Regions from separate parts of the Mesorhizobium sp. P171375 genome, predicted to be linked through region 1. Evidence: predicted binding sites of a transcription regulator. Region 1 holds the regulator's gene; each other region holds the start of a gene.
The links. The regulator PhoB, encoded in region 1, activates phosphate uptake and scavenging genes when phosphate is short. The targets are predictions, from matches to a motif close to TGTCATNNANCTGTCAT.

Region 1 (10,636 bases):
GAGGACGGCACCTTCATCGGCGTGCGCGTCGACATTTCGGAGATCAAAAGCCGCGAAAAGGCGCTGCAGGAAAGCATGCGTCAGATCGACCTGTTCCGCCACGTCATGGACGAACTTCCGGTCGCCGCCTTCATCAAGGCGCAGGATCTGAGCATGGAATTCGTCAACAAGGCCTGGTGCGCGCTGACCGGCATCCCCAAGGAGGAGGTTATCGGCCGGACCGATCTCCAGCTTTTCAACATCGATGACGCCGAAACCTACACCCATGACGACACCGAGGTCGTCGTCACCGGCCGCGGCCGCGAGATCGAGGAGCCCGTTACCCATCGCGACGGCACGGTGCGGCAATTGATGACGCGCAAGAGCCGGCTGGTGGCGCTCGACGGGTCGGTGCATCTGGTCGGCTCCAGCACCGATATCACCGACGTCAAGGCGCGCGAGCAGGCGCTGGAAGAAAGCATGCGCGAGAACGAGGTGTTCCGCAATCTCATCGACAACGTGCCGGTGTCGATCTACGCCAAGCGCTCGGACCTGCGCCAATTCTACGTCAACAAGGGCTGGTGCGACCTGACCGGTCTCAGCAAGGAGGAGGCGATCGGCAAGACCGACGTCGAGATCTTCGGCGCGGACGGTGAGGCCTTCGTCGCCGGTGATATGGCCGTGCTGCGCACCGGCGAGACGCAGGAGATCGAGGAGACGGTGACGCTTGCCGACGGCAATGTGCGCCACCAGTTCGCGCGCAAGGGCGCAATGATCGCCTCCGACGGTTCGCTCTATCTCATCGGATCGACCACCGACATCACCGAATTGAAGATGCGCGAGGCCGAGCTGCGCGAGGCACGCCAGCGCGCCGTGCTCGCCGACCGCGCCAAGTCGGAATTCCTGGCCAATATGAGCCACGAGATCCGCACGCCGATGAACGGCGTGCTGGGCATGGCCGAGCTGCTCGCCAAATCCGACCTCGACACCAAGCAGAAGACGTTCACCGACATTATCGTCAAGTCGGGCAACGCGCTTTTGACCATCATCAACGACATCCTGGATTTCTCCAAGATCGATGCCGGCCAGCTCGTGCTCGACCCGGCGCCGTTCAACCTGCCCGAGGCGATCGAGGATGTGGCGACATTGGTGTCGACACGCGCCAAGGAGAAGGATCTCGAACTGATCGTGCGTGTCGAGCCGGGCCTGGAAAGCCTGTTCATCGGCGATGTCGGCCGCATAAGGCAGATCGTCACCAATCTGCTCGGCAATGCGGTGAAGTTCACCGACGAAGGCCATGTGCTGGTCGATGTCACCGGCGAGAGGGTTGTGGCCGGAACCAGGCTCACCATCTCGGTCACCGACACCGGCATCGGCATTCCGGAGGACAAGCTGAAGGCTGTCTTCGAAAAGTTCAATCAGGTCGATACCTCGTCGACCAGGCGCCACGAAGGCACCGGGCTCGGCCTTGCCATCACCTCGCGGCTGGTCGAGTTGATGGACGGCGAGATCGGCGTCGAGAGCGCCGAGGGCAAGGGCTCGACCTTCTGGTTCACCGTCACGCTGCCGAGGGCCGGCCAGCAGACGGCGCAGCGCATCATGCCCGTCGACGTCACCGGCGCGCGGGTGCTGATCGTCGACGATAACGCCGTCAACCGCTCGATCCTGACCGAGCAGATGGTGTCGTGGACGTTCGATTCCTGCGCCGCCGAAAGCGGTGCCGAAGGGCTGAAGGTGCTGGTCGCCGCGGCTGCCTATGGCGTGCCTGTCGACTGCGTCGTCCTCGACTACCAGATGCCGGGGATGAGCGGTGCCGAAATGGCGCGCATCGTGCGCAACACCGCAGGGCTGGCCGCCACACCGATCATCATGCTGACCTCGGTCGACCAGTCGCTCGCCAACACCAGCTACCGCGACCTCGGCATCGACGCGCAGCTGATCAAGCCGGCGCGCTCCTCGGTGTTGCTGGAGACGCTGGTCGCGACCATCCAGCGCCATCGCCACGGCACGACAGGTCAGGCGCCGGAAGCCGCAAGCGGCGGTTCCGGCGAAGCGATGGTACAGCGGGTGTCGGCGCCGCCGGCACGCGCCGCGTCCGAGCGGGCGCAGTTGCATCCGCCGCCAGTGCGCGCCCGCGCCCGGGCCGGCGGCAACGAACGCGGGCTCGACATCCTCGTTGCCGAGGACAATGAGGTGAACCAGATGGTGTTCACGCAGATCCTCGGTGAAACCGGCTACAGTTTTGAGATCGTCGGCAACGGCCGCAAGGCGCTCGACGCTTTCGGCCGGCTCAATCCCCGCATGATCCTGATGGATGTCTCGATGCCGGAGATGAACGGGCTCGAAGCCACGGCCGCGATTCGCCGGCTGGAGCAAGAGAGCGGCACGCATATCCCGATCGTCGGCGTCACCGCGCATGCCTTGAAGGGCGATCGCGAGCGCTGCCTGGAAGCCGGCATGGACGATTATCTGCCCAAGCCGATCAGTCCCAAGGCGCTGCTCGAAAAGGTCGAGCGCTGGGCCGGCATCGCGAGCGAAGCCCAGCGAGACGCCGGCTAGCTGATATCAGCGCCGGGATTCGGCGGTGCCGCGACGTCCAGGGATATGGTGCGATCGCACCATATCAAAGCTTGCGCCCAGTCGGGAAAATGGCGGCAACTCAACCGCTCATTCAGTTACGGGCGGGAGCAAGCGACCGCCGACAAAGAAACAGCGTCGAAATCTACCCCAACGGACCTGTTTTTGGCGATGGCTCGGCCAAGATACGCTCTGGCCACGGGCAACGCGCTCCCGTCCGGTTTTTCTTTCTCGGCATCGCCTGCGATCTGCCGGGACAAATGCCGGCGCAAAATCCCGCAAGCTTATGATTCCAGCGGCAAACTGCGGCTCTCTCGGAGAGGCCGGCCGGCTGCGGCTTTCGGTGCGTCCATCCGACGTTACCGGGCTGACACGAAACTGTCATGCGACTGTAATAATCGAAGGCTATTGGCCTCAGCGGGCGCCGGCTGAAGAGGGCGCCGAGAGACCATCTTCCGAACAGGAGCAGGCCACATGAAGAAATTCCTCGTTACGGCATCGGCCGTGGCGGCAGCGTTCGCCGCATCGTCGGGTGTCGCCGCCGCGCGCGACCAGATCCAGGTCGCCGGTTCGTCGACCGTGCTGCCTTACGCCAAGATCGTCGCCGAGCAGTTCGGCGAAACCTTCACCAACTTCAAGACCCCGGTTGTCGAGTCCGGCGGCAGCGGCGCCGGCATCAAGGAATTCTGCAAGGGGGTCGGCGAAGACACCATCGACATCGCCAACTCTTCGCGTCCGATCAAGAAGGACGAGCTGAAGTCCTGCGCCGACGCCGGCGTGAAGGAAGTCCAGGAAGTCCGCATCGGCTATGACGGCATCGTCTTCGCCACCGACATCAAGGGCCCGGATTGGGCGCTGGTTCCCGCCGACATCTACAAGGCGCTCGCCGCCAAGCTGGTCGTTGACGGCAAGCTCGTCGACAATCCGAACACCAAGTGGAACCAGGTCAACCCGAAGCTGCCCGACTGGGATATCGCCGCCTACATCCCCGGTGAAAAGCACGGCACCCGCGAAGTGTTCGAGACCAAGCTTCTCGACGCCGGCTGCGACAAGGCCGCCCTGAAGGCCGCCGGCATTGCCGACGACAAGGAAATCGGCAAGACCTGCATCGCCATCCGCAAGGACGGCAAGGCTGTCGACATCGACGGCGACTACACCGAGACGCTCGCCCGCATCGACTCCAACAAGACCGGCGTCGGCGTGTTCGGCCTCGCCTTCTACGAGAACAATGCCGACAAGCTGAAGGTCGCCACCGTGGAAGGCATCGTGCCTTCGACCGAGACGATCGCAACCGGCAAGTATCCGGTTTCTCGCCCGCTGTTCTTCTACGTCAAGAAGGCGCATCTCGGCGTCGTTCCCGGTCTCAAGGAATATGTCGAGTTCTTCCTTGACGACCAGATGATCGGCCCGGAAAGCCCGCTCGCCCAGTACGGCCTGGTTTCGGCTCCGGATGCCGAACGTCAGGCGCAGCGCGACGCGTTCGCTGCCGGGAAGAGCATGTAATCAACGACTGGATCAGGGCGCGGACCAAATCCGCGCCCTGATTTCGCTGCATGCCGCAACGGCGGCCGCGATCTGAATTTTCCCTGGGGTGGGTGATGTCGTCCTTGCTCGTACTCGCCATAGTCATTGCCATCGGCGTGGTCGCCTTCGTGATCGGCCGCCAGCGCGCCGCGGCGCACGATACCGGCAAGGTCAAGCCGCATTCGCGCGCCCACTATCACGGCTGGTGGGCCTTTCTACTCGCCGTCCTGCCTGCCGTCCTGCTGCTCGCCGTCTGGGACATCGGCTCGTCCTTCTATCTTGACCGGCACATCCACGCCGCCCTGCCCGAGCGCACTGTCGACTCCAAGGTCGCCAGCGAAGCGCTCGACGCCAGCCTGGTGAAGAGCCTCGCCAAGGGCCTGCGCCGGCTCGATGCCGGAACGCCGCTTCCCGCCACGTTCGCTGAATTGCAGCCGCTGCTCATCGCCAAGGGCGTGGCGCTGGCCAGCGACACGCAGGATTACATGATCCCGATCGCCGTCGAGGCGAACACGGTCCAGGACAGGCTCGGCCTGTTTGGCGCGGTGCTGACGCTTGCGCTGTCGATCGCCGGCGCCTTCTATGCGCTGCGGCAGATCGCGCCGCGCGCCAGGGCGCGCAACAATGTCGAGAGGCTGATGCTGTGGGGGCTGCTTGCGGCATCGACCATCGCCATCCTGACCACGGTCGGCATCGTGCTGTCGATGCTGTTCCAGACCATCACCTTCTTCGAAAGCGTGTCGCCGATGAGCTTCTTCTTCGGCACGGTGTGGGATCCGCGTTTCGCCGCTGCCGGCTCCGGCGGCAGCCAGGGCCAGTTCGGCCTGATCCCGCTTCTCGCCGGCACGCTTTATATCGCCGCCGTCGCTCTGCTGGTGGCGGTGCCGGTCGGCTTGATGTCGGCGGTCTACATGGCCGAATATGCTTCGCCCAAGGTTCGCGCGGTGGTCAAGCCGGCGCTGGAACTGCTGGCCGGCATCCCGACCATCGTCTACGGCATCTTCGCCGTGGTCACGCTCGGGCCATTCCTGCGCGACCTGTCGGCGGCACTCACTGGCGGTTCGCCCTTCATCCAGGGCCAGAGCATCTTCACCGCCGGCCTGGTGATGGGCGTCATGCTGATCCCGGTCGTGTCCTCGCTGTCCGACGACATCATCACCGCGGTGCCGCGCGCCATGCGTGACGGCTCGCTTGGCCTGGGCGCGACGCGCTCCGAGACGATCAAGAGGGTGATCCTGCCGGCGGCACTTCCCGGCATCGTCGGCGCCATCCTGCTGACGGCGTCGCGCGCCATCGGCGAGACGATGATCGTCGTGCTGGCGGCCGGCGTTGCCGCCAATCTCACCGCCAATCCATTCGAGGCGATGACGACCATCACCGTCAAGATCGTCAACCAGCTGACCGGCGACCTCGAGTTCAACTCGCCGCAGACGCTGGTCGCCTTCGCGCTCGGCCTGACGCTGTTCGCGCTGACACTGGTGATGAACATCGTCGCCCTCTACATCGTGCGCAAGTACCGGGAGCAGTACGAATGACCGACATTCCCCTGGACACGATGGCGGGCGCCGTTGCGCGTCCGCGCCGCGACATAGGGCTGAAGGCGCGCTACGCCGCTGAACGCCGTTTCCGCATCTACGGTGTGATTGCGATCTCGGTCGGCCTCGCCTTCCTGGCCATCATGCTGATCACCATCGTCTCGAAGGGCTACACCGCCTTCTGGCAGACGACGGTGACGCTGCCGATCAGCTTCGACGAGAAAGTCATCGATCCCTCCGGCAAGCGCGCCACCGATCCGAGCGTGCTGATCAAGGCGAACTATCCCAAGCTCGCCGACACTGCGCTGATGGCCAAGCTTGGCATCGACCCAAGCAACAAGCCGATGGTCATGAAGCTCAAGGGCTTCCTGTCGGAAGGCGCCCGCGTCCAGCTGCGCGACATCGTCGCCGCCGATCCGTCGGTGATCGGCACGACGCGCGACGTCAATATCCTGGCCGCGGCCAATCTCGACTCCGCCTTCAAGGGCCAGATCGACCTCGGCGTCGATGAAGCGCGCCGCAAGGTGTCCAACCAGCAGATCGACTGGATGAACAAACTCAAGGCCGACGGCGTGATGGCCGAGCATTTCAACACCGGTCTGTTCACCTATGGCGCCTCCAGCCGGCCCGAGACGTCAGGCATGGGCGTGGCGATCATCGGCTCGTTCTACATGATGGTGATTGTGCTGCTTTTGGCGCTGCCGATCGGCGTCGCGGCCTCGATCTATCTCGAGGAATTCGCCAAGAAGAACCGCTTCACCGACCTGATCGAGGTCAACATCAACAATCTTGCAGCGGTGCCGTCGATCGTCTTCGGTCTGCTCGGCCTTGCCGTGTTCATCAACTTCCTCGGCATGCCGCGCTCGGCCGCCTTTGTCGGTGGCCTGGTGCTGACATTGATGACGCTGCCGACCATCATCATCGCGACGCGCGCGGCCCTTGCCGCGGTGCCGCCGTCGATCCGCTCGGCAGCGCTTGGGCTTGGCGCCTCGAAGATGCAGATGGTGTTCCAGCACATACTGCCACTTGCCGCTCCCGGCATCCTGACCGGCACGATTATCGGCCTGGCGCGTGCGCTGGGTGAGACAGCACCGCTGCTTCTGATCGGCATGGTCGCCTTCGTCGCCAACTATCCGAAGACGCCTTTCGATCCGGCGACGGCGCTGCCGGTGCAGATCTACATGTGGGCAAACGAGGCCGAACGCGCTTTTGTCGAGCGCATGTCCGGCGCCATCATCATCCTGCTCGTCTTTCTCATGGCCATGAACATCACCGCGATCGTGCTTCGGCGCCGGTTCGAGCGGCGCTGGTAGAAAAAAGGCAATTTGGTATGAACATCATGACCGAACAGTCCCTTGAAAACGCAGTGGGCGACAAAATGAACGCCAAGTCGAACGAAGTCATCAAGATGCGCGGCGACAAGGTCGGCGTGTTCTACGGCGAGAAGCAGGCGCTGTTCGACGTCAATCTCGACGTCCGCCAGAACCAGGTGACGGCGCTGATCGGCCCGTCCGGCTGCGGCAAGTCGACCTTCCTGCGCTGCCTCAACCGCATGAACGACACCATCGATTCGGCGCGGGTGACCGGCAAGATCACGCTCGACGAGGACGACATCTATGACAAGAACATCGACGTCGTCGAACTCAGGGCGCGCGTCGGCATGGTGTTCCAGAAGCCCAATCCGTTCCCGAAGTCGATCTACGAGAACGTTGCCTATGGCCCGCGCATCCATGGGCTGGCCAAGCGCAAGTCCGACATGGACCAGATCGTCGAGTCGAGCTTGAAGAAGGCGGCGATCTGGAACGAGGTCAAGGACCGCCTGCAGGAGCCCGGCACCGGCCTGTCCGGCGGCCAGCAGCAGCGCCTGTGCATCGCGCGCGCCATTGCGGTGTCGCCGGAAGTAATCCTGATGGACGAACCATGCTCGGCGCTCGACCCGATTGCCACCGCACGCGTCGAGGAGCTGATCGACGAGCTGCGCCAGAATTACACGATCGTCATCGTCACCCACTCGATGCAGCAGGCGGCGCGCGTGTCGCAGCGCACGGCGATGTTCCACCTCGGCTACCTGGTCGAGGAGGGCGCCACCGACAAGATGTTCACCAATCCCGACGACAAGCGCACCCAGGACTACATTACCGGCCGCTTCGGCTGAGCCGTCCAGCGGTTGAATTTTCAGGCACGAGGACCACGATCATGGGTGAACATACCGTCGCTTCCTTCGATGAAGAGTTGGGCCAGATCAGCAAGCTGATCCGCGACATGGGCGATCTGGCCGGGTCGATGGTCAGCGGCTCGACAAAAGCGCTGCTCAATTCCGACAATGCGCTGGCGCAGCGCGTCGTGTCCGACGACGCCATCATGGACGCGCGCCAGCGGGAACTCGACGATCGCGCTATCACGCTCATCGCCAAGCGCCAGCCGATGGCCAACGATCTGCGTGCCGTGGTCGGCTCGATCCGCATGGCCGGCGACCTCGAGCGCATCGGCGATCTCGCCAAGAACATCGCCAAGCGCGTCGGCACCGTGGGCCTCAGCGTCACGCCGCGCGACCTCTCGCACTCCATCGACGCGATGGCGCAGCTGGTGCTGATCCAGGTGCAAGGAGTGGTCGAGGAGTATGCCGCGGCCGATGCGGCAGCCCTGGCGAAACTCAGGAATGAGGACGAACGTATCGACGTCAAATACACGTCGGTGTTTCGTGAACTCTTGACCTACATGATGGAAGACCCGCGCAACATCACCGCCTGCACGCATCTCCTGTTCTGCGCCAAGAATCTGGAGCGCATCGGTGATCATGTCACCAACATCGCTGAAAATGCGTATTATGTGCTGACCGGCCAGCAATTGCCCGCCAATCGCCCGAAGCAGGACGAGACGGCGATGGCCACTTCGGCCTGACAAGGGTGAACTGCTGATGATCGCGCCACGCATCATGGTCGTGGAGGACGAGGAGCCGCTGGGCGTGCTCCTCCGCTACAACCTCGAATCCGAAGGCTACCAGGTCGAGGTGGTGACGCGCGGCGACGAGGCCGAAATTCGGCTGCAGGAAAATGTGCCCGACCTTCTGGTGCTCGACTGGATGGTGCCGGCGGTGTCCGGCATCGAGCTCTGCCGCCGGCTGCGCATGCGGCCCGAGACCGAACGGCTGCCGATCATCATGCTGACCGCGCGTGGCGAGGAGAGCGACCGCGTGCGTGGCCTGTCGACCGGCGCCGACGACTATCTGGTCAAGCCGTTCTCGACACCGGAATTCATGGCGCGCGTGAAAGCGTTGCTGCGCCGCGCCAAGCCGGAAGTGCTGTCCAGCGTGCTCAAGGTCGGCGACATCGTGCTCGACCGTGAATCGCACCGCGTCTACCGCAAGAAGAGCGAAATCAGGCTCGGACCGACCGAGTTCCGCCTGCTCGAATTCATGATGCGCCATCCCGGCCGCGTGTTCTCGCGCAGCCAGCTGCTCGACAATGTCTGGGGCGAGACGATCTATATCGACGAGCGCACGGTCGACGTGCATGTCGGTCGACTGCGCAAGGCGGTCAACAATGGCCGCATGCCCGACGTCATCCGCACCATCCGCGGCGCCGGCTACGCTATCCGGGAAGATTAGGCGCGCCGCGCTGTTGCCGGCCCCTCAGGCGACATGCTTGCCCGCTTTTGCCTGAATCCCCGGTGCGAAAATCTCCTGGTCGACGAAGCTGAGCGCGCGCATAGCGCAGCCTTCGCGGATCAGCGGCAGTTCGTTGGGCTCGGTGTCGAAGGAGATCGATTTCGAGTGCTGGCCGCCGGCGGTCTGAGCAATCGCTTCGCGCAATGCCGGTTCGATCAGATCGAACGCGGCGGCGCTGACTCCGACCATGGCGACAGGTGCTGGATCGATCAGCGCGAACAGGCTGCCGAGGCCGAAGCCGAGCGCCTCGCCGGCCTTGCGGTAGGCTTCGCGCTCCGGGCCATCGGTCTCGCGGGCACGTGCGGCGAGCGCCCGCATGTCGGCGTCGCCGACATCGACCGGTTCGGCATCCTCGCTCATCATTTTGGCGCTGCGCCAGATGGCGTAATTGCCGGCATAGGCCTCCACGCAGCCGCGCCGCCCGCAACGGCACAGCGCGCCGCCGGGCCGGTGGATCATGTGGCCGAACTCGCCGCCCGAGGAATGGGTGCCGGTAAACAATTCGCCCTTCAGCACCAACCCCATGCCGATGCCATGCGAGAGCAGGATAGCGATGAAATTGTCGCGGTAGCGCTCAGGCTGGCGCCATTGCAGCGCCACCGCCATCATGTTGCAGTCGTTTTCCATGGTGGCCGGAATGCCGAATTCCGCTTCCAGTATGTCGGCGAAGGCAATGTCGGTCAGCGGCGTGATCGGCGACCACAGCATGGCGCGCGCCCGCGAATCGGTGATGCCCTGGATGCCCATGGCAATGCGGGCGATGCTCTGAACATCGAGATCGGGATCCTCGAGCTGCCGCCGAACGATTGCCGTGCATTCGCCGATCAGCTCGTCGCGCGGCATGGTCAGCGTATCCAGCCGGCGCTGCTCCTCGGCGACCACATGGCCAGCATAGTCGATGACGGTGACGGAGAGGAAGTTCAGCGACAGCACCACGGTCATCACCGCGGCGGCTTCCGGGTTGAGCGCAAGGCCAACCTGCGGCCGGCCGCGCTTCAGCGCACCCGTCTCGCCGGGTTTGCTCTCAGCCAGGATGCCTTCTTGAATCAGATCAGACGAGATCGCCGATATGGTCGAATGGCTGAGGCCTGTGGTCGCCGCAATCTCGGTGCGCGACGGCTGGCCGGCCCGGCGCACGGCCGAAATCACCATCGCACGGTTGCGACGGCGCAGATCGTCGTGACGGATTCCAACCGACATTTTTGTTTTCCTCCCGGTCCCCTTGCGCCTCATGATAGTGGAGGCGGTCAGGGACGCCACGCAAATATTGCCAGAAGCCAGCGGCGCTGTCATTGTTTATTGCGGGTCCCGAAAAAATTCGGCGAAGCCATCAGAATCCATCAGAATCGATGTT
Region 2 (10,636 bases), 3.7 Mb from region 1:
GACCGGCGGATTGACGAAGCCGAAATAGTCGTGCGGGTTGTTGCCGGAATGGGCAAGCCGCGTGTTGATGCCCCGTTCGCTGCCGTCTGTCGCCATGGTTCGCCGCCTGTCAAAGGATGTCAGGAGATCAGCCATAAAGCGGTGGCAAAGCCCGCGCAACAGCCGTGGACCCGCCAAGCGGTGGGGTTTACATGGGCCAATCCATCGCGGTTCGCGCTTCCAACAAAGCATCGCTATAGTGACGGCGGAGTCTGTCGCGAGCTATAGACTTGTGCGGCTGCTTCTTTGACTGATTTGTTTGCACGGGTTGCCGATTTCCTGGTGCTCTTGTGCGCATTTCAGGCATTCGCGGCAATTGGTTTTCAAAGCTGTCGTGAATCGGTCATTTCCCTTGACCTCACAGGAATAATCGCCTTCGATGCAGTTCGTGAATGGGAGGAGCCGGGCGTCGGTTACGACGCGGGGTTCCGGGAATGAGCCGGATGGGAGCCGGGTTCACGCGGGAAAAAGATCAGGATTTGCCTGAGGATCAGGGTTTACCTGAAAAACAGAAAAGGGTCTGTGGGTTATGAAACACATTGCAATTGGCATTCTCGGCGCCGCTGCGCTTGGATGGATGGCTTCGGCCGCGTCGGCGACCACGCTCGACGACGTCAAGGCGAAGGGCTTCATCCAGTGCGGTGTCTCGACTGGTCTGGCCGGTTTCTCGGCGCCTGACGACAAGGGCGACTGGAAAGGCATCGATGCTGATTTCTGCCGCGCTGTCGCGGCTGCCGTCTTCGGCGACGGCACCAAGGTCAAGTTCACCCCGCTTAGCGCCAAGGAGCGCTTCACTGCGCTGCAGTCGGGCGAGATCGATATCCTGTCGCGCAACACCACCTGGACCATCAATCGCGATACGGCGCTCGGCCTGAACTTCATCGGCGTCACCTACTATGACGGCCAGGGCTTCATGATCAACGCCAAGAAGCTGCCGGGCGTCAATTCCGCGCTGCAGCTTTCGGGCGCGGCGGTCTGCGTGCAGAGCGGCACCACGACCGAGCTCAACCTCGCCGACTACTTCAAGGCGAACAAGATGGAGTACAATCCGGTCGTCTTCGAAAAGCTGGAAGAGGTCAACGCTGCCTATGACGCCGGCCGCTGCGACGTCTACACCACCGACCAGTCGGGTCTCTACGGCATCCGCCTGACGCTGAGCGCGCCAGCCGATCATGTCGTGCTGCCCGAGATCATCTCCAAGGAGCCGCTCGGTCCGGCCGTGCGCCAGGGTGACGACCAATGGTACCACATCGTCAAGTGGACCTACTTCGCGCTGTTGCAGGCCGAAGAACTCGGTATCACCCAGGCCAATGTCGAGGAGCTGAAGACCTCGGATAATCCGGAGATCAAGCGCGTGCTCGGTCAGGAAGCCGAAACCAAGATCGGCACCGACCTCGGCGTGAGCAATGACTGGGTCGTCAACATCGTCAAGGCCGTGGGCAATTACGGCGAGATGTTCGAGCGCAATGTCGGCACCGGCAGCCCGCTGAAGATCGCGCGCGGCATCAATGCGCTGTGGACCAAGGGCGGCCTGCAATACGCGCCACCGATCCGCTGATCGAAATGTGATCCGGAAGGCAGATCGTCTGCCTTCCGGTTTCTCTTTCCAGGGATGGTCCAATGGCGTCGCAGGAAGTTCTTCGCGAGGAGCCGAGCCGAGGTTCCTTCATCAACGATCCAAAAGTCCGCGGGATTTTTTTCCAGGCGGTGGTTGTCATCTTGCTGGTGGCGGGCGTCTGGTGGATCGTCCACAACGTTATCGAGAATCTGCAGCGCCTGCATATCGCTTCCGGGTTCAGCTTCCTGAAAAACCGTGCCGGGTTCGACATCCCAGTCAGGCCCATCGCTTATACTTCGGACTCGACCTATGGCGATGCCATTATTGTCGGGCTGATCAACACCCTCATCGTTGCCGGTGCCGGCATCATCACCGCGACCATCATCGGCTTTGTCGTCGGTATCGGCCGCTTGTCGCGAAACTGGCTGATTCGCAAGATCTGCACCGTTTATGTTGAGGTGTTCCGCAATATCCCGCCGCTGCTGGTGATCTTCTTCTGGTATTCAGGCGTGCTGGCGGTGCTGCCGGCGCCTCGCGACAGCTTCAATTTGCCGTTCGGCTCTTTCCTCAACCAGCGCGGCTTCTATTTTCCACGGGCTATCTGGGGCGAGGGCTCCTGGCTGATCTTCGTCGCTTTGCTTGTCGGCATCGCCATGGCGTGGTTCGTAGCCCGCACGGCGCGCAAGCGGCAAATGGCGACCGGCCAGCAATTTCCGGTGTTGTGGACTTCGCTGGCGCTGATCGTCGGCCTGCCATTGCTGGCCTACGCGCTGAGCGGCTTTCCGCTGAGCTTCGATTTTCCCAAACAATCGACCTTCAACCTGACCGGCGGCTTCCAGATCGGACCCGAGTTCCTGTCGCTCTATCTGGCGCTGTCATTCTACACGGCTTCCTTCATTGCCGAGATCGTGCGCGCCGGCATTCTCGGCGTCAGCAAGGGCCAGACCGAGGCGGCTGGCGCGCTTGGGCTGCGGCCGGGATCGATCCTGCGGCTTGTCGTCGTTCCTCAGGCCATGCGCATCGTCATCCCGCCGCTGACCAGTCAGTATCTCAATCTGACCAAGAACTCGTCGCTGGCCATTGCCATCGGCTACCCGGACCTGACGGCAATCGCCGGCACTGTGCTGAACCAGACCGGCCAGGCGGTCGAGGGCGTGCTGATCATGATGGTCGTCTACCTCATAATCAGCCTGGTGACCTCGGCAGTCATGAATGTGGTCAACGCCAGGATGGCGCTGGTGGAGAGGTAAGGCCATGCAGGAACATGATACCTCCTGGGTACGCACCGAAATGGCACTGGCGCAACAGGCGCCGGCAGGCGTGCGGGGGCCTTTGGCATGGGTTCGCAAGAACCTGGTCGGTTCGGTGGGCGACGTCATACTGACTGTACTGGCTATTGCGCTGGTGGTGATGATCGTGCCGCCCATCATCAACTGGGCCTTCATCAACGCCCAATGGGTGGGGCCGGATCGCACGGTATGCGCCACGGCAGCGCAAGGCGGCATCCAGCCGGACGGCTGGTCCGGCGCCTGCTGGGCCTTCGTCAACGCCAAGTTCGGTCAGTTGATGCTTGGCCGTTATCCGATCGAAGAACGCTGGCGGCCGATCCTGGTCGCCATCCTGTTCGTGGCGCTGCTGGTGCCGCTGCTGATCCCACGCGTGCCGCGCAAGGGATTGAACGCCATTCTTCTGTTCCTGGTGCTGCCGATCGTCGCCTTCGTGCTGCTGGTTGGCGGTATGTTTGGCCTGCCCCACGTCGAGACGCAGCTGTGGGGTGGGTTGCTGGTGACGCTCAGCCTGTCCTTTGTCGGTATTGCCGTGTCGCTGCCGATGGGGATCGTGCTGGCGCTCGGCCGACGCTCCAAGATGCCGATCGTCAAGACGCTGTGCGTGATCTTCATCGAGTTCGTTCGCGGCATCCCACTGATCACGGTTCTATTCTTCGCCAGCGTCATGCTGCCGCTGTTCCTGCCTGCGGGCGTTTCCTTCGACAAATACCTCAGGGCGTTGATCGGTGTGTCGTTGTTCGCCGCTGCCTACATGGCCGAAGTGATACGCGGTGGTCTGCAGGCGATCCCCAAGGGTCAGTACGAGGGCGCGGATTCACTTGGCCTCGGCTACTGGCAGAAGATGACGCTGATCGTACTGCCGCAAGCGCTGAAGCTGGTCATTCCCGGCATCGTCAACACCTTCATAGGCATGTTCAAGGACACCAGCCTGGTGATCATCATCTCGATGTTCGACCTGCTTGGCGTCGTCAAGCAGAACTTCGCGGACGCCAATTGGGCGACGCCGCAGACCGCGAGATCTGGCCTCATCTTCGCAGCCTTCGTCTTCTGGCTGTTCTGCTTCGGCATGTCGCGCTATTCGATGTACACGGAACGCCGGCTCGACACCGGCCACAAACGCTAAGAACAAAAAGGGGAACCTGCCATGGTCATAGAGAACGCCGTCAGCGCCGAAGAGATCAAGGTCGATGCCAAGAAGATGCACATCTCGACCACCGATGTCGCCATCGACATCATCGGCATGCACAAATGGTATGGCGAGTTCCACGTGCTGAAGGACATCAATCTGAAGGTGATGCGCGGCGAGCGCATCGTCATCTGCGGTCCTTCGGGTTCCGGCAAGTCGACCATGATCCGCTGCATCAACCGGCTGGAAGAGCACCAGAAGGGCAAGATCATCGTCGACGGCAAGGAACTCACCAACGATCTGAAGAAGATCGACGAGGTGCGCCGTGAGGTCGGCATGGTGTTCCAGCACTTCAACCTGTTCCCGCATCTGACCATCCTGGAGAACTGCACGCTGGCGCCGATCTGGGTGCGCAAGACGCCGAAGAAGCAGGCCGAGGAAATCGCCATGCACTTCTTGAAGCGCGTGAAAATCCCGGAACAGGCCAACAAATATCCGGGCCAATTGTCCGGCGGCCAGCAGCAGCGCGTGGCGATCGCCCGCTCGCTGTGCATGAACCCGCGCATTATGCTGTTCGATGAGCCGACCTCGGCGCTCGACCCTGAAATGATCAAGGAAGTGCTGGAGACGATGGTGGGCCTGGCCGAAGAAGGCATGACCATGCTGTGCGTCACCCACGAAATGGGCTTTGCCCGCAAGGTCGCCAACCGGGTGATCTTCATGGATCAGGGCCAGATCGTCGAACAGAACACGCCGGCCGAGTTCTTCGACCATCCGCGCCACGAGCGCACGAAGCTCTTCCTGTCGCAGATCCTGCACTGAGCATTTTCATCCAAACCAGAAGAGCCCGGCCGCAATGCGGCCGGGCTTTTTTGCTGTCTGGGGCCGGACGATGACGTTGGGAGACTGCAAAGCCGCCGCCGCATGAGAAAAGCCCTGCGTTTTCTGGCCATGCTGATTGTCGCGGTCGCGCTTGCCGCCACGCTCGGCACGCTGGTTCCGCGCCCGCTCTGGCCGGCATCAGCGGCGGGTGAGGGCACGCGCCATATTCTTGTGCTGAAGAATCCGATCCACACCGACATCGCCATTCCGGTCGATGATGCCGTGCGCCAGCGTTTTCGTTTCTTGGTCGATGCCGGCATCCCCGTGGATGCTCCCGAGGTGCGCTACATCGTCTTTGGTTGGGGTGGCCGCGCCTTCTACCTGGAGACGCCGACCTGGTCTGAGCTGAAACCAGTGCCTGTGCTCAAGGCGCTGACGCTGGACGCCTCGGTCATGCATGTCGACATCGCCGGCGCCGTCGCCGAGCCGCATCCTGGCGTCACCGGCTTCGACATCGATGAGCAGCGTTTTGCAGCATTGCTCGATTATATCGACGCGAGCTTCCAGCAAGGGCCGAACGGTCCGCTCGTCATCGAGAATGCGGCCTATTCCCGCTTCGACCGCTTCTTCGAGGCGAACGGCCATTTCAATGCGCTGGTCGGTTGCAACACCTGGACGGCGGCGGGCCTGCGCACCGCCGGTCTGCGCACCGGCTGGTGGAACCCGCTGCCGGCCTCGCTCGGCCTGTCGATGCGGCTGTACAACTAGCGGAAAACGGTAGGCATCCCGGCGACGTCTAGCGCCGGATGATTTTCTGCGGCTCCCAGCCGTAGAGCCAGTCGAGATCGGCGGCGAGCTTGTCGGGCGAGCGCATGGCCAGGAACAGGTTGCGGGCGACAGCCACCGGGCCGGCGGCATGCCAAGCCAACCGGTTGACGGCGCCGCGACGTGCGGCTTTGGCGACCCGCGGCCGCCGCAGGTTTTCCCAGATATGAAGACTTCCCGCCGGATCGGCAGGGAAGTCGGAGACGACGGCGGCGAGCGTAAACGCATCTTCGATCGCCATGGCCGCGCCTTGCGCCGCAAACGGCGTCATCGCATGCGCGGCGTCGCCAATCAGGGCGATGCCTTGCGGGCTTGTCCACCGCTGCTGGACGACCGTATGGATCGGAAAGGCCGTCCAGGGGCCGGCCAGCGCCACAAGCTGCGCCAGGCCCGGCGCTGTGTCGCGGGTGGCGCCGTCGAGAACAGCTGGGTCGGCATGGCCCGACCAGCCTTCGGCTATGCGCTCGCCCTTGGTGAAGGCGGCGAGATTGAAGGCGCGGCCGTTGCTGACGGGATATGCGACCATGTGGAAGCCGGGATGCAGGAACGTGGTGACACAGTCGGCGGCGCCGATCGCGGTAAAGGCTTCTCCGGCGGCGCTCTCAACCGCGACCGTTGCCCGCCAGGCGAGTTCACCCGAAAAACGGCTTTTGCCGAAGCCTGCGAGTTGCGCCCGGACCGACGACCAGACGCCGTCGGCGCCGACCAGGAGGCGGCCGCTTGCCTCGATCGCGCGGCCATCCGCTTCGGCGGTCACGGCAACATCTTGCGGGTTGATGGCGACGCCGGTCACCCGGGCGCCGGTGACGAGCTCAATTCCCGGCCGCTCAGCCACCTGCGCCAGCAGTGCCGTCTGCAGATCGGCGCGGTGGGCGACGAGATAGGGCGCCTGCCAGCGCGCTTCGGCGGCTTGCCCGAGCGGCACCCGCGCCAGTTCGCGCAGCGTCGCCGCGTCCTTCAGCACCACCGCTTCCGGCCGCAAGGCCGCCGGCACCAGGCGCTTAAGCACGCCGAGCTTTCGAAGAATGCGTGTTGCGTTGGGCGAAAGCTGGATGCCGGCGCCGGCGGCTTCGAGGCGCGACGCCTGTTCGAACAGCCTTACCGCATATCCGCGTTCGGCAAAGGCAAGGGCAGCCGTCAACCCGGCGACGCCAGCCCCGGCGATTATGACCTGCCGGGACCTGATGTCTTCCATCGGGCTTGCCGCGACAGGATCAGGCGGCCTGGTCGATGTAAATGCAGCCGGCCGGCACCGTTTCCGTCGCCTTCAGCTTCGCCGAATAGCGGTAGAGCGTCGAGCAATAGGGGCAGACCTTTTCATTGTCGTCGCCCATGTCGAGGAAGACATGCGGATGATCGAAGGGCGGGTTGGCGCCGGTGCACATGAATTCCCTGACACCGATGTCGATCGCCGGATGGCCGGCATCGTTCTGGAAATGGGGAATGGAACCGCCTGCCATCGTCGTCTCCTTAACGCAGTCTCGTCTGCATCTGGATCATAACAGCTCTCTTTGCAAGATCGATGAAATGAAACTGTCGCAAAAGGCTGGCAGAGGATAAGTTGAGCCGGTTAAGCGCATGACCGGGAAGCCCAGCGATTCCGCGACGGATCATGCGTCACAAAGACATGGTAGAGCGTCCATGGCCATCTCGGCATTTGCGGCGCTTCAAAAGGAACGGTTGCGGGCAGGAAACCATGAATGAACTGAAGCCGGTGCTGAACGAATTCATCAATATCGAGGCGGCAAGCCCCGAGGGCGGCAATCCCGACCGTTTCGTCAACCGTGAATTCTCCTGGCTGCAGTTCAACCGGCGCGTTCTCGAGGAATCGCAGAACGAACACCACCCGCTGCTCGAACGGGTCCGTTTCCTGTCGATCTCGGCCGCCAATCTCGATGAATTCTTCATGGTCCGCGTCGCCGGTCTTGCCGGCCAGGTTCGCGAAGGCATCGCGCTCAAGAGCCCCGACGGGCGCACGCCCGAGCAGCAACTCGAACAGCTTTTGCGCGAGGTCGAGCGGCTGCAGGAGGACCAGCAGAACAGCCTGTCGGCGCTGATGCTGCTGCTCAACAAGGAAGGTATTGAGAGCATCACCCGCGATGCATTGACCAAGGATGAGAAGGTCTGGCTGGAAGATCATTTCCAGGATCAGGTCTTCCCGGTGCTGACCCCGCTGTCGATCGACCCGGCGCATCCGTTTCCGTTCATTCCCAACCTCGGCTTCTCCATGGCGCTGCAATTGCGCCATCGCAAGAACGGCGAGGAGATGAGTGCGCTTCTGCGCCTGCCGGTGGCGCTGAAGCGCTTCATCCGTCTGCCGGACCGCAAGCAGCATGTTCGCTTCATTCCGCTCGAGGAGGCGGTCGGCCTCTATATCGGCAAGCTGTTCCCCGGCTATGAGGTCAAGGGCTCCGGCACCTTCCGCATCATCCGCGACAGCGATATCGAGGTCGAGGAGGAGTCGGAGGATCTTGTGCGCCTGTTCGAGACGGCGCTGAAGCGCCGCCGCCGCGGTTCGGTCATCCGCATCGAATTCGACAAGTTGATGCCCGGCGAATTGCGCGAGTTCGTTGCCGGCGAGCTTGGCGTCTCTTCGAGCCGCATCAGCGTTCTGACCGGCCCGCTGGCGCTCAGCCAGATTTCGGAGATCGTCTCCGTACCGCGCGACGACCTCAAATTCAGGCCCTACAATCCGCGCTTTCCCGAGCGAATCCGCGAACATGGCGGCGATTGTTTCGCGGCCATCCGCGAGAAGGACATCGTCGTCCACCACCCCTATGAATCCTTCGACGTGGTGGTGCAGTTCCTGCGCCAGGCGATGGCCGACCCGGAAGTGGTGGCAATCAAGCAGACACTCTATCGCACCTCCAACGACAGCCCGATCGTGCGTGCGCTGGTCGATGCGGCCGAGGCCGGCAAGTCGGTGACCGCTCTGGTCGAGCTCAAGGCGCGCTTCGACGAGGAAGCCAACATCCGCTGGGCGCGCGACCTCGAACGCGCCGGCGTCCAGGTCGTGTTCGGCTTCCTCGAGTTGAAGACCCATGCGAAAATGTCGCTGGTGGTGCGGCGCGAGGACGGCAAGCTGCGCAACTATGTGCATCTGGGCACCGGCAATTACCATCCGGTGACCGCGCGCATCTACACCGACCTGTCCTTCTTCACCACCGATCCGACGATCGCGCGCGATGTCGCGCAGCTCTTCAACTTCATCACCGGCTATGCCGAGCCGACCGATGAGATGCGGATCGCCATCTCGCCATTTACGCTGCGCAGCCGCATCCTGAAGCACATCACCGACGAGATCGGCCATGCGCTGGCTGGCCGGCCGGCGCGCATCTGGATGAAGATGAACGCGCTGGTCGATCCGAACATCATCGACGCGCTTTATGACGCCAGCCGCGCCGGCGTCGAGATCGACCTCGTCGTGCGCGGCATTTGCTGCCTGAGGCCGCAGGTGCCGGGCCTGTCAGAAAACATCAGGGTCAAGTCGATAGTCGGCCGCTTCCTCGAACACAGCCGCATCTACTGCTTCGGCAACGGCCATGGCCTGCCCTCGGACGAGGCGATCGTCTACATCTCCTCGGCTGACTTGATGCCGCGCAATCTCGACCGCCGCGTCGAGACCATGGTGCCGATCACCAATCCAACTGTGCATGAACAGATACTTGGCCAGATCATGCTGGGCAACATCATGGACAACCAGCAAAGTTTCGACGTATTGGCTGACGGAACCTCCCGGCGCGTGGCGCTGGAGGAGGGTGAGGAACCGTTCAACGCGCAGGAATATTTCATGACCAATCCTAGCCTGTCCGGACGGGGCGATGCGCTGAAGTCGCATGCGCCCAAGCGCATCGCGCAGTTCAAGCGCCGCAAGAAAAACGCTGCAGCGTCCGGCTGATGATTTCAACTTCCCAGGGCCGGCTGCAGGATCGCCGACCGCTGTCTATCATCGACATCGGCTCGAACTCGATCCGCCTTGTCATCTATGAAGGGCTGGCGCGCTCGCCGACCCTGCTGTTCAACGAAAAGATGCTGGCCGGCCTCGGCCGCGGCATTGTGTCGACAGGCAAGCTCGATCCCGAGGGCGTGACCCGCTCGATGGAAGAGTTTCGCCGCTTCCGCGCGCTGTCCAACCAGGCCGGTGCCGAGCACATGTATGTGCTGGCGACCGCCGCTGCTCGCGAGGCGATCAACGGCCCCGATTTCATCCATCGCGCCGAGGATGTACTCAAGACCGAGATCCGCGTGCTGACCGGCCGGCAGGAGGCGCATTATTCGGCGCTCGGCGTCATCTCCGGCTTCCACCCGGCCAACGGCATTGCCGGCGACCTTGGCGGCGGCAGCCTGGAGCTCATCGACATCAATGGCGAGGCGATCGGCGACGGCATCACGCTGCCGCTGGGCGGCCTACGGCTGCAGGACATGGCGAAGAATTCGCTCGCCCAGGCGGCCAAGATCACGCGCGAGCAACTGGCGCGGGCCAAGCTTCTGAAGGGCGGGCAGGGCAGGCCCTTCTATACCGTCGGCGGCACCTGGCGAAACCTCGCCCGGTTGCACATGGAAATGAGCAACTATCCGCTCGGCGTCATGCACCATTATGAGATATCGACCGAAAGTGCTTTGAGTTTCCTCAAGCAGGTGGCGCGGCCCGAGATCGAGAAGGTCCGCGGTATCGAAGGCGTCTCCAAGAATCGCCGCTCGCTGCTGCCCTATGGCGCGGTCGTGCTGCGGGAGATCATGGCGGCGATGCAGCCGTCGAAGATCATCGTCTCGGCGCTTGGCGTGCGCGAAGGGTTCCTTTATTCGCTGCTCGACCAGGCCGAGCAGAAGACCGATCCGCTGGTCTCCGCCTCGGAGGAACTGGCCCGGCTGCGCTCGCGTTCCGTCACCCATGCGCATGAGCTTGTCGAATGGACGGGCAAGACCTTTGCCGCCTTCGGCATCGACGAGACCGAGGATGAGGCGCGCTACCGCCAC
Region 3 (10,636 bases), 3.3 Mb from region 1:
CCGGTCGGACGCACAGCGTGCCCTAACATTTCAAGCCTACGCATCGTGCTTTCAAAAAAAACGCCTTCGGTTTCAGGCCGATGCGACGAATCCCCAGCGGCAGAGTAGGCTCGAATATGGCAAAATTGACGACAGACCGCTGGCGCGCCGGTCGATACCGCAATCAGCCGATATAGCGCTGGAAAACCAGCGAAGCGTTGGTGCCGCCGAAGCCGAAGGAGTTGGACAATGCCACGTCGATCTGGCGGGGGCGTGGCGTGTTCGCTACCAGATCGATCGCGGTTTCGCGTTCCGGGTTGTCGAGATTGATGGTGGCGGGTGCGATGTTGTCGCGGATGGCGAGGATCGAGAAGATCGCCTCGGCGGCCCCCGCGGCACCCAGGAGATGGCCGATCGACGACTTGGTCGATGACATCGAGATCTTCGAGGCGGCATTACCGACCAGCCGCTCGACGGCACCGAGCTCGATCGTATCGGCCATGGTCGAGGTGCCATGCGCGTTGATGTAATCGATATCGGCGGGCGTCAGCTTGGCCCGGTTCAGCGCCGCCGTCATACAGCGGAAGGCGCCGTCGCCGTCTTCGGCCGGCGCGGTGATGTGATAGGCGTCGCCGGTCAGGCCGTAGCCGGTAACCTCGGCATAGATCTTGGCGCCGCGCGCCTTGGCGTGTTCGAGTTCTTCCAGCACGACGACGCCGGCGCCCTCGCCCATGACGAAACCGTCACGGTCGCGGTCATAGGGGCGCGAAGCCTTTTCAGGCGTGTCGTTGCGCTCGGTGGACAGTGCCCGGCAAGCGGCGAAGCCGGCTAGCGAAAGCCTGGTCACCGGCGATTCGGCGCCGCCGGCCAGCATCACGTCGGCATCGCCGAAGATGATCAGCCGGGCGGCATCGCCAATGGCGTGCGCGCCAGTTGAGCAGGCAGTGACGACGGCGTGATTGGGACCCTTCAGCCCGTGCCGGATCGACACCTGACCGGACACCAGGTTGATGATGTTTCCAGGAATGAAGAACGGGCTGATGCGGCGCGGACCGCGCTCGTGCAGGATCAGCGCGTTTTCGGCGATGCCTTCGAGGCCGCCAATGCCGGAGCCGATCATGACGCCGGTGGCGCAACGCTCGGCTTCGGTGCCGGGCTCCCAGCCGGAATCCTTCAGCGCTTCGTCGGCGGCCGCGATCCCGTAAAGGATGAAGTCGCCGATCTTGCGCAGTTCCTTCGGCTCAAGCACGGCTTCGGGATTGAGCGTGCCGTTGGTGCCGTCACCGCGTGGAATGACGTGGGCGATCTTGCAGGCAAGATCTTCCACTTCAAACTCGGTGACGCGCTTGGCAGCGCTGCGGCCGGTCAGCAATTCCTTCCAGCTGTGCTCGAAGCCCATGCCGAATGGCGAAACAAGGCCAAGGCCCGTGACGACGACACGCCTCATCGCAGGTCCTCCCCGGTGATGACTGCGGATAGCGTCAGGCCGAAGCCTTGTCGATGTACTTCACGGCATCGCCGACGGTCAGGATGGTCTCGGCCGCATCGTCCGGAATCTCGACGCCAAACTCTTCTTCGAACGCCATGACGAGTTCGACCGTGTCGAGGCTGTCCGCGCCCAGATCATCGATGAAGCTCGCCTGCTCCGTCACCTTGTCGGCATCGACGCCAAGATGTTCGATGACGATCTTCTTGACGCGCTCTGCGGTGTCACTCATTTGGGGCATCCTCGTCTTTTGTTTGTCTGTCTTCGTTAGCGGGCAGAATGCCGCTAATCAAGCTCAAAGATGGTCCTGCCGGAAACGCAACGGCACCGGACCGGTTTTTGCCCGAACCGCCGGGTTGCGGGCCGCATTACACGAAAATTGGCTAAGGTCCAAGGCGAAATGGTCTCTTTTCACAAGCCGGCCACGTCTTCTTATAACCCGGCCATCTCCCGTCAAATCATCGCCATGCCGCCGTTGACATGGATGGTCTGGCCGGTGACGTAGGCGGCTTCGTTGGAGGCGAGATAGGCGACGGCAGACGCCACTTCAACACTCGTGCCCATGCGGCGCGTCGGAATCGCCGCCATGATCGCGTCTTTCTGCTTGTCGTTGAGCTTGTCGGTCATGGCCGATTCGATGAAGCCCGGGGCGACGCAGTTGACGGTGATGTTGCGGGTGGCGATCTCCTGCGCCAACGACTTGGAAAAGCCGATCATGCCGGCCTTGGAAGCGCAATAATTGGTCTGGCCTGGGTTGCCGGTGACACCGACCACCGAGGTGATGTTGATGATGCGGCCATGCCGGCGGCGCATCATCGGATGGGTGAGTTCACGGGTCAGCCGAAACACGGCGGTCAGGTTGACCTCGAGCACACTGTCCCAATCGGCATCCGACATCCGCACGAACAGGCCGTCCTTGGTGATGCCGGCATTGTTGACCAGTATATCGACGCCTTCGAGTTCGGCTTCCGCCTTCTGGCCAAGCGCCTTGACCTCGTCGCGGTTCGACAAATTGGCTGGAAACAGTTTTACCCGGTCGCCGAGCTCGGCTGCCAGGGTCTCCAATTTCTCGATGCGGGTGCCGTGCAGGCCGACAATGGCGCCTTGCGCATGCAGCACCCGGGCAATCGCCTCGCCAATGCCACCCGATGCGCCGGTGACAAGCGCCTTGCGGCCGGTCAGTTCGAACATTTTCGTCTCCTGATCTTAAGAGAACACCCTTCCCATGGGAGGGGTCGAATCGCCAGTGGATTATGCAAGCGCGGCCTGCGCCGCCTCGACATCGGCAGGAGTGCCGACGGCTGCGGTAGCGATGTCGCGGTTGATGCGTCGTGCCAGGCCCGACAGCACCTTGCCGGCGCCGATCTCATAGAGTGTAGCGACGCCGTTGGCGCCGAACCACTCCACCGTTTCGCGCCAGCGCACGCGGCCGGTGATCTGCTCGACAAGCCGCCGAGCGATCTCATCGGGATCGCTGGTCGGGGTCACGGTAACGTTGGAAACGACTGGAACCACCGGCGCATGCTTGGCTACCCCGGCCATCGCCTCGCGCATCACAGTGGCCGCCGGCGCCATCAGCGCCGAGTGGAAGGGGGCGGAGACCTGCAGCATCAGCGCCCGCTTGGCGCCCTTCTCGGTGCACAGTTTCGCGGCGAGTTCCACCGCCGCCTTGGCGCCGGAGATCACCAGCTGGCCGCCGCCATTGTCGTTGGCGATCTGGCAGACCTTGCCGGAGCCGGCTGCCGCTTCAGTGCAAGCGGCTTCGACGTCAGGCTGTTCCAGTCCGATGATCGCCGCCATCGCGCCCTCACCGGCCGGCACCGCCGCCTGCATGGCATCGCCGCGAATGCGCAGCAGCCGGGCGGCATCGGCGACCGAGACGAAACCGGCGGCGGCAAGGGCGGAATATTCGCCGAGCGAATGGCCGGCAACGTAGGCGACCTTGTCCTTCAGCGAAAAACCGCGCGCTTCCAGTGCCCGCACCGCAGCCAGCGATACTGCCATCAGCGCCGGCTGGGCATTGGCGGTCAAGGTCAGCGTCTCTTCAGGGCCTTCCCAGATCAATGTCGACAGCTTTTCGCCCAGCGCCTCATCGACTTCCTCGAAGACCCTGCGCGCCTCGGGGAAGGCGTCGGCGAGGTCCTTGCCCATGCCGACAGCCTGGCTGCCTTGTCCCGGAAAGGTGAATGCAACGGCCATTTGGGCTCTCTCCAGCGGCTGATTTTTCCTGCCTGTGACGCAAGGCGGACCGCCAAGTCAAGCCCGCGAGCAGCATTTCGGCCCTCGTTCCACCCGGCAGCTGACCTCGAGTCCCTGTTCTGAAAGGCTTTTTGCCGATCACTCCTGATGAAAACCGCTCACGAATCGTTTGCTGGCTCTTCTTATTTCCGCCACAGGCGCTAGCTTTTGCATGACAGTTCTATGACAGAACGGTGACGCGAGTGGAAAAACGCGTTGCTTGGGCCGGGGGAAGAAGAGAAGTGGCAAGGATCAGGAAGGGCGCGGCAGTACCCGCGCCACAGTTCTTGGAAGACGATCCGTCCACCGGCTACCTGCCGGGGCGCAGATGGCCTGTCATCCGCTACGGTCTGGTCACGCTGCTTGCTTCCGCCGTTCTGGTGTTCGCCATCGAATGGATCGTGCGCGGCGACTTTTTCGGCACGGTCGACTTCTTCCTGCAACCCTTCAAGCCGGGCTGGACCACCATCATCGTCTTTGCGCTGGTGCTGATCGGACTGGACGCCGTGCTTGGCCGCAGCCACCAAAGCCTGATGATCGTGGCGCCGCTGACGCTGGCGCTGGCCTTTGTCGGGCACCAGAAGTCGCACTATCTCGGCGATCCGCTCTACCCGACCGATTTCCTCTATTCGCGCCAGATCATGGCGTTGATGCCGCTTCTGGTGCGCGAGCGGCCCTGGACGGCGGTGGCCATGGCCGTCGGCATCGTCGCCGGCCTGTCGCTGCTGATCTATGGCTGGCGGGTGTGGCGCCGCAAGGTGCCGATCCTCAGCCGCAAGGGGCGCCTGGCGCGGTTGACGCTGGCGGTGCCGCTGCTCGCCTTCTTCGTTTCGATCATGGACTACGCCACCTTCTCGTGGACCCGCGACCGGCTGCAGATCATCCCGATCATGTGGGACCAGAAGGAAAACTATGCCTCCAACGGGTTTGCGCTGGCTTTCGCGCTCAACGTGCCGATGGCGCATGTCTCGGCGCCAGTGGGCTATTCCGACAAGGCGATCGATGCGATCGACAGGCCTGAGGTGACGGCCTCGGTGCCGGATGAGAAACCCGACATCATCGTGGTGATGAGCGAATCCTTCTGGGATCCGACCAAGCTGCCCGGCGTCACCATCACGCCGGACCCGATCCCCAATGTGCGCGCTTTGCGCTCGGGCTACATGTTCTCGCCGGAATTCGGCGGCATGACCGCCAACATCGAATTCGAGGCGCTGACCGGCTTTTCCAATGCCTTCCTGCCGGCGGGCTCGATCCCCTATCAGCAATATGTGCGCACGCCGACGCCGTCGCTGGCGACCTTCCTGAAAAGCGAAGGTTATCGGGCGCGCGCCATCCATCCCGGCACCAACTGGTTCTGGAATCGCGGCGCGGTCTATGCCGATTTCGGCTTCAACGATTTCCGCTCGGAAGAGACGCTGCCGCCGCTGGAGAAGCGCGGGCCGCTGGCCTCCGACGCGGCAATGACCGACGAGATCATCGCAGAGGCCGACGCCAGCGAGGACCCGGTGTTCTTCTTCGCCGTCAGCCTGCAGAACCACGGCCCCTACGAGCCGTACCGCTACTACAACCCGACCCACAAGGTCGCGGCACCCATCAGCACATGGGCGCGGGAATCGCTGCTCAGCTACGCCGAGGGTTCGGCCGATGCCGACCGTGGCCTCGAGCGGCTGATCGAATGGGCGAAGAAGCGCGAGCGGCCGACGGTCATAGCCTTCTTCGGCGACCATCTGCCGCCGCTTGGTCCCGTCTATGTCGAGACCGGCTTCCTCAAAGACAATGTCGCGCCGCGCAAGGAGCCGACGCCGGAGGCCGCACTTGAGCACCACCAGACGCCGCTGATCATCTGGTCGAACCGCACCGGCCCGGCGCAGGATATGGGCGCGGTCAGCCCGGCCTTCCTGCCCTACCACATCCTGACCACCGCCGGGATCACGCACCCCTACTACACCGGCTTCCTCGGCGCGCTGCGCGAACGCTATCGCGTCGTCGATCGCAATCTCCTGCTGACACCGTCAGGCGAAGCGACGCCCGACTGGGCGCGGCAGAAGGACATCGATCCGGCGATCAACGATTTCCGCCTGCTGCAATACGACATGATGTTCGGCAAGCGTAAGGCCGCGCCCGACTTCTTCCCCGAAACGGTGGACAAGCTCGCCCATACAAGTTGACGCCCGGCGTTTTTCGATCCTGCGACGCCAAGGATGCTGGAACGGCGTCCTACCCTTGCCTTCCCGCCAAATTGCTGTATAGACGCCCGCAATCTGCCGGTCCTTGCTGGGGGCTGAACGGAGGGCCGTTGTTTTCCCAGGGAAAACGGCGTGTGAAGCCAGAAGCGCTTCCGCCTCCCGTGTCTCCGCTCTCGACCGTCTCGAAATGCTCCTTTCTTCCCCGCCCCTTCGGGACCAGCGGGTCAGAGAAGTTGCAGAGGCTTTTGCCGCGAGGGTCCGGGAGAGAAACGAAGAAAGGCATTGAACCACTATGGCTCTATACGAACATGTGTTCCTTGCCCGGCAGGACCTCTCGCAGCAGCAGGTCGATGCGCTTGTCGAACAGTACAAGGGCGTCATCTCCGCAAATGGCGGGTCCGTCGGCCGGGTCGAGAACTGGGGACTGAAGTCCCTCACCTACCGGGTCAACAAGAACCGGAAGGCTTACTACACGCTTATGGACCTCACCTGCCCGCCGGCAGCGCTCAACGAGATGGAGCGCCAGATGGGTCTGTCCGAAGACGTGCTGCGTTTCCTGACCGTCAAGGTCGAGGCGCATGAGGAAGGCCCGTCGGCCATGATGCAGAAGCGCGAAGAGCGCTCGGAACGCGGCGGCTTCGGCGACCGCGACCGTGGCGATCGTGGTCCGCGCTCGTTTGGCGATCGTGATCGCGGCGACCGTGGCGATCGTCCGCCGCGCTCATTTGGCGACGCCGGTGGCGATCGTGGTCCGCGCCGTCCGCGCGAAGGCGTTGAAGGGGGTGCAGAATAATGGTCGACATCAATCAGATCCCGACCCGGCGCCCGTTCCATCGCCGCCGCAAGACCTGCCCGTTCTCCGGCGCCAACGCGCCCAAGATCGACTACAAGGACGTGCGTCTGCTGCAACGCTACATTTCCGAGCGCGGCAAGATCGTGCCGTCGCGCATCACCGCCGTCAGCCAGAAGAAGCAGCGCGAACTCGCCAAGGCGATCAAGCGCGCCCGCTTCCTCGGCCTGCTGCCCTACGTGGTTCGCTAAGACTTTCGAGCGGGCGGTTCGCCGCCCGCTCTATTCTCCCACGGCGACGGGCGCCGCAGGGAGTATTTTGATGATGCATGTCGTTGTCCCAAAACCGGGATCCACTTTTGGGCGACATGCATTGAAATCCCGAGTTGAGGTGAAAAGCCTCTAACTGCCGCGACAGGCAGGACAGCGACACCGGCGCCAAGGCGCTCCGAGCTTCCTGACCTGTTCCACTCAATTCGGCGCCGACCTTGTGATCGGTGCCCAGACGAAGGAACAAAACCATGGAAGTCATTCTTCTCGAACGCGTTTCCCGCCTCGGCCAGATGGGCGATACCGTCAAGGTCAAGGACGGCTTTGCCCGCAACTTCCTCTTGCCGCAGGGCAAGGCGCTGCGCGCCAACGAAGCCAACAAGAAGAAGTTCGAGGGACAGCGCGCCCAGCTCGAAGCCCGCAACCTCGAACGCAAGTCGGAAGCCAGCCAGGTTGCCGAAAAGCTCGACGGCAAGAGCTTCATCGCCGTGCGTTCGGCCGGCGAGACCGGCCAGCTCTACGGTTCGGTGTCGACCCGCGACATCGCCGAGCTGCTGACGGCGGAAGGCTTCTCGGTCAACCGCAACCAGATCCAGCTCAACCAGCCGATCAAGACCATCGGCGTCACCAATGTGGCGATCGCGCTGCATCCGGAAGTCGAGGTCACCATCAGCCTCAACATCGCCCGCACGGCCGATGAAGCCGAGCGTCAGGCCAAGGGCGAAACGCTGACCACCGCCGAAGCCATCTATGGCGACGACATCAACGACAATGCGCGGCCGGAGAACTTCTTCGACCCGAACACCGAGTTCGAAGGCGGCGAAGACAACGCCTGATCGCCTAACGACAAGCGAGGAAGCGGCGCTCCCAATCACATTGTCGTCATTCAGCCTTTGTGGACCAATGCCCGGGCCTCTCGCCCGGGCATTTTTGTACCAAATGGAACTTTTCGAACCCCTATATATTGTTGCAGAGTTAGCCCGCCAGTCTGACCGTGAGGGGACATTTGGTGATGAATATTCTGTTGAAGCGCGTTCTCGACCGCCTGGTGCGCACAGGCAATCTCAAAGTCACCGCGCCGAAGGGTTCGACGCATGTGTTCGGCGACGGCAGCGGCGAGCCGGTGCACATGCACATCAAGACCAAGCATGCCGAACGCGCCATCACCTTCGATCCGATGCTGGCGGTGCCGGAATCCTACATGGACGGCGAACTCGACATCCTTGAGGGCGGCGTTCTCGGCCTGATGCGCATCGCCTTCCAGAACATGGGCAGCGGCGGCATCGATGCCACCTGGTCGAAGGCGATCGAGGGCCTGCGCCACGCCTTCCGCCGCCTGCAGCAGATCAACACCGCCTCGCGCTCGCGCCGCAACGTGCAGCGCCACTACGATCTGTCGGGCGACCTCTACCGGCTCTTCCTCGACGAGGACATGCAATATTCCTGCGCCTATTTCGAGCAGCCGGACATGACACTCGACGAGGCGCAGGTCGCCAAGAAGCGCCACATCGCCGCCAAGCTCAGGCTGAAGGCCGGCCAGACCGTGCTCGACATCGGCTCCGGCTGGGGCGGGCTTGGCCTCTACCTCGCCAAGGCTTTCGACGTCGACGTGCAGGGCGTGACGCTGTCGACCGAGCAGCACGGCGTCGCGACCGACCGGGCGCATGCGCAAGGCCTGCAGGACCGAGTGCATTTCGAGCTGAAGGACTACCGCGAACTCAACGAACGCTTCGACCGCATCGTCTCGGTCGGCATGTTCGAGCATGTCGGCGTCAACCATTTCCGCACCTTCTTCGAAAAGTCGGCGACGCTGTTGAAGCCGGACGGCGTCATGCTGCTGCACACGATAGGCCGCTCCGGCGTGCCGTGGGCGACCAGCGCCTTCGTCCGCAAATACATCTTCCCCGGCGGCTACATCCCTTCGTTGTCGGAGGTGATGCCGGCAATCGAAAAGTCGGGGCTGGTGGTTACCGACATCGAGATGCTGCGGCTGCATTACGCCGATACGCTGAAGCACTGGGGCCAGCGCTTTGCCGCCAACCGCGACAAGGCCAAGGCCATCTATGACGAGCGCTTCTGCCGGATGTGGGAGTTCTATCTCGCCGCCTCGGAAGCGGCCTTCCGCTGGCAGGACCTGGTGATCTTCCAGATCCAGATCGCCAAGAAGAACGACACGCTGCCGATGACTCGCGACTACATGGCCAAATGTGAAAAGGCACTGGAAATGCGCGAGATTGGGCATAGCCACGAACAACCGGTCGCCCAGCCTGCCGTTGCCAAGGCTGTTGCTACAAGGTCAGCTGTTGCGAAGTCCGCGCGCCGCCGCAAGGTGGCGGATCGCGAGTAGCCCGGCGGCGGCCCATCGGTCTTGCCATCGCCAGCCCAAACATGAAAAAGGTCTCGCACTAGTGAGACCTTTTTCATGACCTACCTCCTCTACATCGCCGCCGCATTGGCCGAGATCGCCGGCTGCTTTTCCTTCTGGGCCTGGTGGCGCCTTGAAAAGTCACCGCTGTGGCTGGCGCCTGGCCTCGTCTCGCTTGCATTGTTCGGCTTCCTGCTGGCGCTGGTCGACACCAATGCCGCCGGCCGCGCCTACGCCGCCTATGGCGGTATTTACATTGCCGCCTCGCTCGGCTGGCTGTGGCTGGTGGAAGGCGTGCGCCCAGACCTTTGGGATCTTGCCGGCGCGGCGCTTTGCGTTGCCGGCGCCTCTGTCATCCTGTTCGCACCGCACGGAGCCTGAGCGTGGAACTGCCAGCACCGCTCAGACAAGGCGTCGAGCGCCTGCTCGAAACGATACCGCTGCCGGCGTTGCGCCAGGCGGCGAAGACGCTGTCCGACCGCTACCGTGCCGAACTGCGCGACGGTCGCCTGCACATGGCCGAGGAGATGGCGGTAAAAGCCTATCTGGCGACGCGGCTGCCGGCGACCTATGCCGCCGTGCGCGCCAGCCTCGATGCCCTTGCCGATGCACGGCCTGATTTCCAGCCAAAAACCCTGCTCGATGTCGGCGCCGGACCTGGTACGGTGCTTTGGGCCACCACGGACCTCTGGCCAGACCTCGAACAGGCGGTGCTGTTTGAGGCCAGCGCCGCGGTGCGCAAGGTCGGCCAGTCGCTCGCTCTTGATACCATTGTCGCGAGCACCGACTGGCGCGCCGGCGACGTCACCATCGATCTTGCCGATCTCAAGCCTGCCGATCTCGTCACCTGCGCCTATGTGCTGGACGAGATCGCGCCGGCGTCGCTGCCGAAGCTTGTCGGCCGGCTCTGGCAGTTGACCGCCGACACCCTGCTGATTGTCGAGCCGGGCACGCCGGCAGGCTGGCAGCGCATCCTGGCCGTGCGCCGGCATTTGCTGGAGGCCGGCGCGCATGTGCTGGTCCCTTGCCCGCACGAGGCACCCTGCCCGCTTGAGCTGCCCGACTGGTGCCATTTTTCGCGCCGCGTCGCCCGCTCGCGCCTGCATCGCCTAGCCAAGGATGCCGAAGTGCCCTGGGAGGACGAGAAGTTCATCTATGTCGCGGCGTCGCGGCAGCCCGCGGCCTCCCGCGCCGCGCGCGTCATTGCGCCGCCGAAAGCCGGCTCCGGCAAGGTGCTGCTCAAATTGTGCCGGCCGGACGGCAGCGCCGGCGAGACGCTTTTCACCAAGCGCGACGGCGAGCTGTTCAAGCAAGCGCGGCGGT

Region 2: a site for PhoB is predicted at 7,183-7,199, ahead of ACYHH6_RS19025 (RNA degradosome polyphosphate kinase). Genes of this name have one in related genera too.
Region 3: a site for PhoB is predicted at 3,876-3,892, ahead of ACYHH6_RS16740 (LTA synthase family protein). Genes of this name have one in related genera too.

What each region holds. Positions count from the first base shown of each region.
Region 1 is NZ_JBYNWF010000001.1:212,661-223,296, reverse strand. Features, by position in the region: gene ACYHH6_RS01105 (PAS domain-containing hybrid sensor histidine kinase/response regulator) at 1-2,538, shown strand, start outside; gene ACYHH6_RS01100 (substrate-binding domain-containing protein) at 3,031-4,059, shown strand; gene pstC (phosphate ABC transporter permease subunit PstC) at 4,155-5,615, shown strand; gene pstA (phosphate ABC transporter permease PstA) at 5,612-6,928, shown strand; gene pstB (phosphate ABC transporter ATP-binding protein PstB) at 6,946-7,770, shown strand; gene phoU (phosphate signaling complex protein PhoU) at 7,812-8,516, shown strand; gene phoB (phosphate regulon transcriptional regulator PhoB) at 8,533-9,222, shown strand; gene ACYHH6_RS01070 (ROK family protein) at 9,247-10,482, opposite strand.
Region 2 is NZ_JBYNWF010000001.1:3,927,755-3,938,390, forward strand. Features, by position in the region: gene ACYHH6_RS18980 (cystathionine beta-lyase) at 1-96, opposite strand, end outside; gene ACYHH6_RS18985 (hypothetical protein) at 286-477, shown strand; gene ACYHH6_RS18990 (amino acid ABC transporter substrate-binding protein) at 569-1,597, shown strand; gene ACYHH6_RS18995 (amino acid ABC transporter permease) at 1,660-2,847, shown strand; gene ACYHH6_RS19000 (amino acid ABC transporter permease) at 2,852-4,009, shown strand; gene ACYHH6_RS19005 (amino acid ABC transporter ATP-binding protein) at 4,031-4,834, shown strand; gene ACYHH6_RS19010 (TIGR02117 family protein) at 4,937-5,602, shown strand; gene ACYHH6_RS19015 (FAD-dependent monooxygenase) at 5,631-6,854, opposite strand; gene ACYHH6_RS19020 (zinc-finger domain-containing protein) at 6,874-7,119, opposite strand; gene ACYHH6_RS19025 (RNA degradosome polyphosphate kinase) at 7,356-9,557, shown strand; gene ppx (exopolyphosphatase) at 9,557-10,636, shown strand, end outside.
Region 3 is NZ_JBYNWF010000001.1:3,492,178-3,502,813, reverse strand. Features, by position in the region: gene fabF (beta-ketoacyl-ACP synthase II) at 164-1,426, opposite strand; gene ACYHH6_RS16755 (acyl carrier protein) at 1,461-1,697, opposite strand; gene fabG (3-oxoacyl-[acyl-carrier-protein] reductase) at 1,919-2,656, opposite strand; gene fabD (ACP S-malonyltransferase) at 2,717-3,664, opposite strand; gene ACYHH6_RS16740 (LTA synthase family protein) at 3,946-5,871, shown strand; gene rpsF (30S ribosomal protein S6) at 6,182-6,682, shown strand; gene rpsR (30S ribosomal protein S18) at 6,682-6,930, shown strand; gene rplI (50S ribosomal protein L9) at 7,200-7,784, shown strand; gene ACYHH6_RS16720 (cyclopropane fatty acid synthase) at 7,961-9,295, shown strand; gene ACYHH6_RS16715 (YnfA family protein) at 9,371-9,694, shown strand; gene ACYHH6_RS16710 (small ribosomal subunit Rsm22 family protein) at 9,697-10,636, shown strand, end outside.